Regions from separate parts of the Streptomyces changchenzhani genome, predicted to be linked through region 1. Evidence: riboswitches for the same ligand, from Rfam matches in the RefSeq annotation. Region 1 holds a riboswitch; the other holds the start of a gene.
The links. Region 1 has a riboswitch for cobalamin ahead of ABCR94_RS23685 (cobalamin biosynthesis protein). Riboswitches for the same ligand answer to the same signal wherever they lie in the genome.
Positions count from the first base shown of each region.

Region 2: it holds a riboswitch for cobalamin, as region 1 does, so the genes downstream of both, ABCR94_RS10320 (ribonucleoside-diphosphate reductase subunit alpha) here and ABCR94_RS23685 (cobalamin biosynthesis protein) in region 1, are expected to answer to the same signal.

Region 1 is NZ_JBDHNH010000007.1:419,909-425,679, forward strand. Features, by position in the region: gene cobN (cobaltochelatase subunit CobN) at 1-205, opposite strand, end outside; gene ABCR94_RS23680 (cobyric acid synthase) at 202-1,773, opposite strand; gene ABCR94_RS23685 (cobalamin biosynthesis protein) at 1,782-2,774, opposite strand; cobalamin riboswitch at 2,892-3,034, opposite strand; gene ABCR94_RS23690 (hypothetical protein) at 3,181-3,405, opposite strand; gene ABCR94_RS23695 (inorganic phosphate transporter) at 3,418-4,668, opposite strand; gene ABCR94_RS23700 (class II aldolase/adducin family protein) at 4,955-5,644, shown strand.
Region 2 is NZ_JBDHNH010000002.1:464,811-470,581, forward strand. Features, by position in the region: gene ABCR94_RS10305 (GntR family transcriptional regulator) at 1-440, shown strand, start outside; gene ABCR94_RS10310 (carbon starvation CstA family protein) at 641-2,857, shown strand; gene ABCR94_RS10315 (YbdD/YjiX family protein) at 2,854-3,057, shown strand; cobalamin riboswitch at 3,192-3,314, shown strand; gene ABCR94_RS10320 (ribonucleoside-diphosphate reductase subunit alpha) at 3,456-5,771, shown strand, end outside.

The DNA of each region.
Region 1 (5,771 bases):
ACGACTTGAGGACGGCGAGCCCGTCCTCCCAGGCCCGCTTCCCGCCCAGCAGCCGTACGACGGCCACCGAGGCGCTCTCGATCAGCGCGGGCAGCTCCGTGGCCGCGTCGATTCGGGTCGGGTTGCCGATCCGGTACGGGGCGCCGGAGGCGCGCGCCGCCAGCAGATCCGTATCGGCGGTGGACAACAACAGCACGGTGCTCATGCGGGCGCTCCAGGTGCGATAAAGGGAAGTCCTGCCGGCGCGCCCGACTCGATCAGCCGCAGCAGCGCGTCCGTATCCGCGTGTTCTTCGATGAGGTCTCCGAGGCGGTCGAGCTGCTCCTCGCGCAGCGCCTCGAAGGAAGTGTCGGGTGCCGGTACGAAGCGTCGTCCGGCGGCGGTGGCCACTTCGCGCAGGAACGCGCGCCGGAAGGCGTCGCTCTCCAACGACCCGTGCCAGTGGGTGCCCCAGACCGCGCCGGCCCGGCAGCCGTCCAAGGCATGCCCCCGGTCGTCGGTGAGGAACCCTTCGCCGCCGAGCACTTCGGCGACGCCGTGATGGATCTCGTAGCCCTCGACGGGCTCGCCCAGCGCGGTCCCGACGGGCCGCGCGAGGGTCTTCTCGACGGCGAACCGCACCCGCACCGGGAGCAGCCCCAGCCCTTCGACGGATCCCGCGCGTGATTCGACGTGGTCCTCGATGTGCCGGCCGAGCAGCTGGTAACCGCCGCAGATGCCGAGCACCGGACGGCCTTCCGCGGCCCGCCTGGCCAGTGCGTCGGCGAGCCCTCGCTCGCGCAGCCACTGCAGGGCACGGACCGTTCCGCGCGTCCCCGGCACGATCACCAGGTCGGCGTCGACGAGCTCCTCGGCCCGGTCCACGAACCGCACGACGACGCCCGGTTCGGCGGCCAGCGCGTCCACGTCGGTGAAGTTCGACATGAGGGGCACCGCGCACACGGCGACGCGCAGGACGTCCTCGCCGAAGGGCGGTGCGACGACGGACTCGCGTACGGCGCCACGCATCGAAACCCGCAGTCCGTCCTCCTCGTCGATGCCCAGACCGTGGGTGAACGGCAGCACGCCGTAGGTCCGCCGTCCCGTCAGGCCCTCCAGCATGTCCAGGCCGGGTTCGAGGAGCGACACATCGCCGCGGAACTTGTTGATCAGGTATCCGGCGACCAGCTTCTGGTCCTCGGCACAGAGCAGCGCGGTCGTACCGAAGAAGGAGGCGAACACACCGCCCCGGTCGATGTCGCCGACGACGACCACGGGGAACTGCGCGGCCCGCGCGATACCCATGTTGACGATGTCGGTACGCCGCAGATTGATCTCGGCGGGGCTGCCCGCGCCCTCGCAGATCACCGCGTCGTACGTGCCGCGCAGTTCCTTCAGACAGTCCGTCACAACACCGAGCAGCGATTCCTGCCTGCCCCCGTGCAGCGCATTCCCGGGGGACGCCCCCCCGGACCCCCCGAAGAACCCACGGGCACTCATCTCGCCCACGGCCTTGCCCAGCAGGACGACCTGGCTGGAGCGATCGCTGCCGGGCTTGAGCAGCACCGGGTTCATGAGCGCGGTCGGCTCGACGCGGGCCGCCTGGGCCTGCATGGCCTGGGCCCGGCCGATCTCCGCGCCCCCGCGGGTGACGAAGGAGTTCAGCGACATGTTCTGGGCCTTGAAGGGGGCGACCTTCACACCCTTGCGTACGAGCCACCGGCAGATCCCGGCGGTCACGACGCTCTTGCCGGCGTCGGAGGTGGTCCCCGCGACGAGCAGACCGCCCCCCAACTGGTCCTTCATACGTGTCCCTTCGGGTTACGGATCCTGCTCCTGCTGCTCCTGCGGTCGGCCGCGCGCAGCGCACCGAAGGCGAGACGCCCCGCGACGGCCGTCACCAGGGCCAGCGCACCGACGCGCCGGGACAGCCGGGCCGCCCGCTCGATGTCCCCGGCGCCGACGGGCCGGCCGGTGGCGTTGAGCACGGGCCGGTGCTCGACCCGTCCCGCGTACGAGAGCGTGCCGCCGAGCCGCACACCGAGCGCCCCCGCGAAAGAGGCTTCCACCGGGCCCGCGTTGGGGCTGGGGTGCTTCGAAGCGTCCGCGCGCCAGGCCCGTACCGCACCCCGGGTGTCGTCGCCGGCCAGCGCCGCGAGTGCGGCGGTCAGCCGGGCTCCGGGCCAGCCCGCCACGTCGTCGAGGCGCGCGGAGGCCCACCCGTACCGCAGGTACTTGGCCGATTTGTGGCCCACCATGGCGTCCAGCGTGTTCACGGCACGGAACCCCACCAGGCCGGGTACGCCGCCCAGCGCACCCCAGACGAGGGCGCCGACCACCGCGTCCGAGGTGTTCTCGGCGACGGACTCGACAACGGCGCGGGCGATTTGCGCGGCGTCCAGGGACTGCGGGTCGCGTCCGCACAGGTGGGGGAGGCGTTCGCGGGCCACCTCGATGTCCCCGGCCTCCAGGGCACAGCCGATGGCCCGCGCCTCACGGCCGAGCGAGGTCCCCCCGACGACGGCCCAGGTGGTGGCGGCAGTCAGCGCCAAAGCCGCGGCGGGGCGACGGCGCAGGGCGTGCGCGGCCAGCGCGGCGGCGCCCGTCGCGCCCCCGGCGCACACCAGGGCGTGCAGCGCGCCCCACCCGCGGTGGTCACGCCACAAGGCCGCCTCGACCGCGCCCGCGGCCCGCCCGAACGCGGCGACCGGATGCCCCCGGCGGGGATCGCCGAGAACGAGGTCGCCGAGCAGGCCGGCCGTGGCGCCGTACGCAAAAATGCGATCGGCACGCATGGGGTCAGCAGGTCGCAGCGCCTGGAAGCGCGCGGGTACGCACTGGAGCAATCACAGGTATGGGGGAGGGGCAGCCGGGCATGGCGGTATGTCCTCACTCAGGGTCCGCGCCCTGGTTCGACGTGACCGGCGGTGAGAGTTCCTGGCTTCCGGGGTGGGTGTCTCCCCGGTGACAGTGGCGGGACCGCGCCGGATTCGCACCGGACTTCCTCTCCTGCCGCCGTAATTGGCTCGGGCAGTCCACCACGCTCCGCGAATGCCGTCAACTTGCTGTTGACCTGCGACGGGAGAGTGTGTCGGGGCACACAGAAACCGCCCCGCGGCGGGCCGGGCGGGGCCTGTCACGGGGCGTTGCGGGGCGGTTGCGGGTGGCGGGCGCCGGAGGCGGCCCGAGGGCGCGGAGGGGTCAGGCGACGATCAGGAAGATCCCGTACGCCACGGCGCCCACGCACAGCGCGAAGCACGCGTACGCGCCGGTGCGGGCCAGGGAGACGGCTCCGCCGCCCTGCGCGGTGGCCGCTGCCTGCTTGGACAGTCCGACGATACCGAGGGTGAACAGACCCACGAGCGCGACGGTGACGACAAGGCTCACGCCGAATACGGTGCCGAGGGCTACCCAGTCGATTTTCATGCTGATTCGTCCTTACACCGTGGCCGGGCGGGCCGGCTCGGTGACGCTCGCGGCCGGGGCCGGGATGGTGGTCTTCAGGCTGTCGGCGGTGGCGGGGCCACCGATGGGGGGCGGGCTGACGGCCGCGATGGCGGTGGTCACGACGCCCGCGGGCTCGTGGAGCTCGTCGTTGGTGACGTTGGTGTGGTCGACCGGCTGGCGGCGCGAGAGCGACCAGATGATCCCGGAGCCCGCGACGAGCAAGGCGGCGACTGCGGCGATGCCCCAGGGGCCCTGCTTGGTCAGGAACTCCGCGCACGCGGCGACCAGACCGGCGGCCGGCAGGGTCAGGCCCCAGGCGACGAACATCCGGGTCGCCGTGGACCAGCGGACCACGCCGCCCTTGCGGCCGAGGCCGGCGCCCATCACGGAGCCGGAGCAGACCTGGGTGGTGGAGAGGGAGAAGCCGAGGTGCGAGGAGGCCAGAATGACCGTGGCGGCACTGGTCTGGGAGGCGAAGCCCTGCGGCGGACGCAGCTCGGTGAGGCCCTTGCCCATGGTGCGGATGATGCGCCAGCCGCCCAGGTAGGTGCCCAGCGCGATCGCCACACCGGCGGAGACGATGACCCACAGCGGCGGGTTGGAGCCGGGGGCGAGGACGTTTCCGGTGACGAGGGCGAGGGTGATGATGCCCATCGTCTTCTGCGCGTCATTGGTGCCGTGGGCCAGCGAGACCAGACCGGCGGAGGCGATCTGGCCCGCCCGGTACCCCTTGGCGGTGGCCTTCTCGTCGGTCTTCTTCGCGAGCTTGTACGTCAGCTTCGTGGCCAGCAGCGCGGCCAGACCGGCGACGACCGGCGCGGCGACGGCGGGCAGCAGAATCTTGGTGAGGACAACGCTGCCGTTGACACCGGAGGCGCCGACCGACATCAGGGTGGCGCCGATGAGGCCGCCGAAGAGTGCGTGGGAGGAACTGGACGGCAGGCCGATCAGCCAGGTCAGCAGGTTCCAGAGGATCGCGCCTACCAGCGCCGCGAAGATGACTTCCGTGGTGATGCCGCTCTCGTTGACGAGCCCGCCGGAGATCGTTTTGGCGACCTCAACAGACAGGAAAGCACCGACGAGGTTGAGAACGGCGGACATGGCCACCGCCGTCTTGGGTTTGAGCGCGCCAGTCGAAATGGTGGTCGCCATCGCGTTGGCAGTGTCGTGGAAACCGTTCGTGAAATCGAACACGAGAGCGGTTACGATCACGATCCCAAGGAGAAGCGTGATGTTTTCCATTTACCCAGGCAATCGTTTGAGGTCAGTGGCACGTGGAACGTAGGCAACCTGAGTGAACGGAAGATGAACTGGGGCGGGCGGTGCGGTGACCCAAAACGCGGTCCTGGCGCTCCGGTTGTGTCCGGCCGGGCCTGGACGGCGCCACACACCGGGCACCGGCCCCTCGCGAAGCCGACAACCCCCTCCCGCGACCCGTTGAAGAGATCCTGGTCACCCGGCAAACCTCTATCCGGCAGCGTTCGCGGCTCCCTGCCCGCCCGGCAGCGGCGCCTGGCAGGATCGCGGCATGGCTGAGCAGCGGCGGGACGAGCGGGACGAGCGGGAAGAGCGGCGCGGTGAGATCGAGCGGGCCTGGGACGACCTGGTGGCCACCGCCCGCAGGAGCGTGACCGAGGGGCTGGTCGTCGGCACCTCGGGCAATGTCTCGGTGCGGGTCGGCGATCTCGTCCTGGTCACCCCGAGCGGAGTGCCGTACGACCGGCTCGGCCCGCAGGACGCCGTGGCCGTCGATCTGGACGGCAACCGGGCTCTCGGCGACCTCAAGCCAACCAGCGAACTGCCGATGCACCTCGCGATCTACCGCAGCACCGGCGCCACCGCGGTGGTGCACACCCACGCCGTGCACGCCACGGCCGTCTCCACCCTCGTCCACGAGCTGCCGCTGGTGCACTACATGGCCGCGGCCCTCGGCGGCCCCGTCCGTACGGCGCCGTACGCGACCTACGGCAGCGCGGAACTGGCGCGGAACATGCTCGAAGCCCTGCGCGACCGCTCCGGCTGCCTCCTCCAGAACCACGGGACCGTGACCTACGGGGACTCCCTCGACCAGGCCTACGACCGCACCGCGCAGCTGGAGTGGATGTGCCGGCTCTGGCTCACCGCGAGCTCGGTCCCCGGCCGTACGCCGAGTCTGCTCAGCAGTGCCCAACTGCATGAGGTGGCAGAGAAGTTCAAGGGCTACGGGCAGCGCGGCTGACCACGCGACGAGTACGGGCGAGGGCGCTTGGCGGACGGGCGAGGACGCTTGGCGGCGGGGCGAGTGCGGGCGAGGACGCCTGGCGGACGGACTGGCGCGGGCGGCGGGGCGGACGGGTGGGCGCAGG
Region 2 (5,771 bases), on a different contig from region 1:
CCACCTCCCAATTGCTCGACATCGGGTACGTCACCGCCGACGACACCCTCGCCGGGCTGCTGGACATCACCACCGGCGGGCGCGTCCTGCGCATCGAGCGGCTGCGGCTGGCCAGCGGCGAGCCGATGGCCATCGAGACGACGCATCTGTCGGCCAAGCGCTTCCCCGCGCTGCGTCGCTCGCTCGTCAAGTACACCTCCCTCTACACGGCGTTGGCCGAGGTCTACGGCGTAAGGCTCGCCGAGGCCGAGGAGACCATCGAGACGTCACTGGCCAGCCCGCGCGAGGCCGGGCTGCTGGGCACGGACGTCGGCCTGCCGATGCTGATGCTCTCCCGGCACTCGATCGACGGGGCCGGCGAGCCGGTGGAGTGGGTCCGCTCGGTGTACCGCGGCGACCGCTACAAGTTCGTCGCCCGCCTCAAGCGCCCCCAGGACTGACCGCTTCCCCCCCCCCCGCTCCCCTGGCGTGCCGGTCCTCCGATCCCCCACAGGCTCCAAGAGGATCGGCACAGCCATGCCCGGCCCCACTCCGGCTCCCGATGCCGTACCGATATGCGGACGGGGGTTACGGACGGCGGATGCACGGCTTAGATTGCGTGCGCGTTACGGGTAAAGATCGCGCGAGGGGACGGAACGTCATGCCGGATTCGATACCACCAGCACAAAGGCAACGGGCACTGACCCCGAAGGCCATCGCCGTATGGGCCGTGGTGGCCCTCGTCGGTGCGACCGGCTGGGTCATGCTCGCCCTCTCACGCGGCGAAGAGGTGTCCGCGGCCTGGATGCTGGCCGCGGCTCTGGGCTCGTACGCCATCGGGTACCGCTTCTACTCACGCTTCATCGCCAACCGGGTCCTGAAGGTCGACAAGACCCGGGCCACGCCCGCCGAGCGGCTCAACAACGGCGTCGACTTCCACCCCACCGACCGCCGGGTCCTCTTCGGTCACCACTTCGCGGCCATCGCCGGCGCGGGGCCGCTGGTCGGTCCGGTGCTCGCCGCCCAGATGGGCTATCTCCCCGGCACCATCTGGATCATCGTCGGCGTCATCGTGGCCGGCGCCGTCCAGGACATGGTGACGCTGTTCTTCTCCACGCGTCGCGACGGCCGTTCGCTCGGCCAGATCGCCCGGGACGAGATCGGTGTGGTCGGCGGCGCCGCCGCCCTGGTAGCGGTCTTCGCGATCATGATCATCCTGCTCGCGGTGCTCGCCCTGGTCATCGTGAACGCGCTCGCGCATTCGCCGTGGGGCGTCTTCTCCATCGCCATGACGATCCCGATCGCCCTCTTCATGGGCGTCTACCTGCGCGTACTGCGTCCCGGCCGGGTCAGCGAGGTCTCCGTCATCGGAGTCGCCCTGCTGCTGCTCGCGATCGTCGCGGGCGGCTGGGTCGCGGAGTCCTCGTGGGCCGACACCTTCACCCTTGAGCCCGGCACGCTGGTCATGTGGATGATCGCGTACGGCTTCCTGGCCTCGATCCTGCCGGTGTGGCTGCTGCTCGCCCCGCGCGACTATCTGTCGACCTTCATGAAGGTCGGCACGATCGGCCTGCTCGCCATCGGCGTCTTCATCACCCTGCCGACGCTGAAGATGCCCGCGGTCACCGACTTCGCGAGCCGCGGCGACGGTCCCGTCTTCGCCGGTTCGATGTTCCCCTTCGTCTTCATCACCATCGCCTGCGGCGCGCTCTCCGGCTTCCACTCCCTGGTCGCTTCGGGCACCACCCCGAAGATGATCCAGAAGGAGACGCAGATCCGGGTGATCGGTTACGGCGCCATGCTGACCGAGTCGTTCGTCGCGGTCATGGCGATGATCTGCGCCTCCATCATCGACCCCGGCCTGTACTTCGCGATCAACTCGCCCGCCGGTGTGATCGGTGACAACGTCCAGGCCGCGTCCGAAGCGGTGACCAACCTCGGCTTCTCCATCGACCCGCAGACACTGGCCCAGGCCGCCAAGGACGTCGAGGAAGAGAGTCTGCTCTCGCGCACCGGCGGCGCACCGACGTTCGCGCTCGGCATGTCGGAGATCTTCTCCGCGGTGATCGGCGGCGCCGGATTGAAGGCGTTCTGGTACCACTTCGCCATCATGTTCGAGGCGCTGTTCATCCTCACCACGGTGGACGCGGGCACCCGGGTCGGGCGCTTCATGCTCCAGGACATGCTCGGCAACGTCTACAAGCCGTTCCGCCAGGTCAGCTGGAAGCCGGGGGTCTGGTTCGCCAGCGCGGTCGTGGTGGGCGGCTGGGGCTACTTCCTGTGGGCCGGCGTGCACGACCCGCTCGGCGGCATCAACCAGCTCTTCCCGCTGTTCGGCATCGCCAACCAGCTGCTCGCCGCCGTCGCTCTCGCCGTCTGCACCACGCTGCTCGTCAAGTCCGGGCGGCTCAAGTGGGCCTGGGTCACCGCCGTGCCGCTCCTGTGGGACGTCGCGGTCACCCTCACCGCCAGCTGGCAGAAGATCTTCTCCGGCGACCCGAAGGTGGGCTTCTTCTCCCAGCGCGACAAGTACCAGGCGGGCATCGACGCGGGCGAGGTCATTCCGCCCGCCAAGACCCTCGACCAGATGAAGACAGTCGTCACCAACTCCACGGTCGACGGCGTGCTGTCCGCGTTCTTCGCCGTCCTCATCATCGTGGTGCTCATCGAGGCGGCCCGGGCGTGCGTCAAGGCGGTCCGCGACCCCGCGAGCGTCAAGCTCAGCGAGACCCCGTACGTCGAGTCCCGTCTCGTCGCGCCCGCTTCGCTCCTCGCGACCAAGGAGGAGAAGGCCGAGCTCGTGGCGGCCGGCCTCGGCCCCGAGGGCGGCATGCGCAAGGACGACGCCGCGCCCGTCGGATCGGGGAGCCGGGAATGACCCGTATCGACGTACGCCGCACTGCGGGCCGGATCCGCTGGTACGTCCGCGAATTGACCGGCGAATCCGCCTACGACCGGTATGCGGCGCACACCAGATCCGGCGATCCACAGGCCCCCGTCATGAGCCGACGGGAGTTCGAACACAGTCGTACGGACGCACGCGAGGCGGATCCCCGGGAGGGCTTCCGCTGCTGCTGAGGCCCTCCGCCCAGTGATCGCACGGGCCGTCGCATCTTCCGGGATGCGGCGGCCCGTTGTCGTACGCAGATCCGAAGCCGCAACACCCGCGACACAACATCTGGGGGGTGCAGCATCCCCCGGCCCCCACATGTATGCTCGTGCTCGCTGTCGCCGCAGGGAAATCCGGTGCGAATCCGGAACTGTCCCGCAACGGTGTGATTGGTGCGCTTTTGCGCACCCAGGAGTCCGAGACCTGCCGACGGTGCATCCGGTTCGACCGACCCGGATGCCGATACGTCCGGGCCTCGCGGTTGGGCCGGTGGACGCAACGCGGTGTGCCGCCCTTTCAGGGGTGAGGTGCGCCCGTGCGGCCCCGTTCCCCCGCCGGCCCCGAGCCGAGCGAGGGAGAGCACCCCGTGACCATCGCGCCAGTCGATCCGGCTTCTGTCACGGTGACGACCGAAGGACCCGGCACAGAGTTGCTGCGGACCCTGACGGACCTCACCGCCGATCTGCCCGACACCGACCCCGGCAGAGTCGCCGCGGCCGCGCTGCGCGGCCGGAACGCCGGTTCTGACGCGGCCGAGTTGCGCATGCTCGCCACCGACGCCGCCGCCGGCCTGATCTCCGAGGACCCGGCGTACTCCCGCCTCGCGGCCCGGCTGCTGACCCGCACGATCCGGGACGAGGCGGCGACGCAGGGCGTCCACTCCTTCTCCGACTCGGTCGGCGTCGGGCACCGCGAGGGACTGATCGCGGACCGTGCGGCGAACTTCGTGGCGCTGCACGCCCCGACGCTCGACGCGCTGATCGACAAGACGGCCGACGACCGCTTCGGCTACTTCGGCCTGCGGACCGTCTACAGCCGCTACCTGCTGCGCCACCCGATCACCCGTCAGGTGATCGAGACCCCCCAGCACTTCATGCTCCGGGTGGCGTCCGGCCTCGCCGAGGACGACTCGGTCCGCGCCCTGGACGAGGTCGCCGCGCTGTACCGGCTGATGAGCCGCCTGGACTACCTGCCGTCCTCGCCGACGCTCTTCAACTCCGGTACGCGCCACCCGCAGATGTCCTCCTGCTATCTGCTGGACTCCCCGCTGGACGAGCTCGACTCGATCTACGGCCGCTACCACGAGGTCGCCCGCCTCTCCAAGCACGCGGGCGGCATCGGCCTTTCCTACTCGCGCATCCGCGCCCGCGGCTCGCTGATCCGCGGCACCAACGGGCACTCCAACGGCATCGTCCCGTTCCTGCGCACCCTCGACTCCTCGGTCGCCGCCGTCAACCAGGGCGGCCGGCGCAAGGGCGCGGCCTGCGTCTACCTGGAGACGTGGCACGCGGACATCGAGGAGTTCCTGGAGCTGCGCGACAACACGGGCGAGGAGGCGCGGCGTACGCACAACCTGAACCTCGCGCACTGGATCCCCGACGAGTTCATGCGCCGGGTCGACGCGGACACCGACTGGTCGCTGTTCTCGCCGGTCGACGTGCCCGAGCTGGTCGACCTGTGGGGCGACGCGTTCGACGCGGCGTACCGCAAGGCCGAGGCGGACGGGCTGGCCCGTACGACGATCCCCGCGCGCCAGCTGTACGGCCGGATGATGCGCACCCTCGCGCAGACCGGCAACGGCTGGATGACCTTCAAGGACGCGTCGAACCGTACGGCGAACCAGACCGCCGAGCCGGGCTCCGTCGTGCACTCGTCGAACCTGTGCACCGAGATCCTGGAGGTGACGGACGACGGCGAGACCGCCGTGTGCAACCTCGGCTCGGTGAACCTCGGTTCGTTCGTGCTGGCCTCGGGCGAGATGGACTGGGAGCGTCTCGACGAAACCGTCCGCACCGCCGTGACCTTCCTCGACCGGGTCGTCGACATCAACTTCTACCCGACCGAGCAGGCCGGCCGCTCCAACGCCAAGTGGCGCCCGGTGGGCCTGGGCGCGATGGGTCTGCAGGACGTCTTCTTCAAGCTGAAGCTGCCGTTCGGCTCCCCCGAGGCGCAGGCGCTCTCCACCCGCATCGCCGAGCGGATCATGCTCGCGGCGTACGAGGCGTCCTGCGCCCTGGCCGAGCGCAACGGCCCGCTGCCCGCCTGGGAGAAGACCCGCACCGCGCGCGGTGTCCTGCACCCCGACCACTACGGCGTCGAGGTCACCTGGCCGGAGCGGTGGGACGCGCTGCGCGCCCGTATCGCGAAGAGCGGCATGCGCAACTCCCTGCTCCTCGCGATCGCGCCGACCGCCACCATCGCGTCGATCGCGGGCGTGTACGAGTGCATCGAGCCGCAGGTCTCCAACCTCTTCAAGCGCGAGACGCTGAGCGGTGAATTCCTCCAGGTCAACGCCTACTTGGTGGCGGAGCTCAAGAAGCTCGGTGTCTGGGACGCGCAGTCCCGCGAGGCGCTGCGCGAGTCCAGCGGTTCGGTGCAGGGCTTCAGCTGGATCCCGGCCGAGGTGCGGGAGCTGTACCGCACGGCGTGGGAGATCCCGCAGCGCGGTCTGATCGACATGGCCGCGGCCCGTACGCCGTACCTCGACCAGAGCCAGTCGCTGAACCTCTTCCTGGAGACGCCGACCATCGGGAAGCTCAGCTCGATGTACGCGTACGCCTGGAAGAAGGGGCTGAAGACGACGTACTACCTGCGCTCGCGCCCGGCGACGCGCATCGCGCGGGCGGCCGGCGCCGGTGCGACCGTGGCCGCCGCGCCCATCCCCGTTCAGCAAGTGACCACC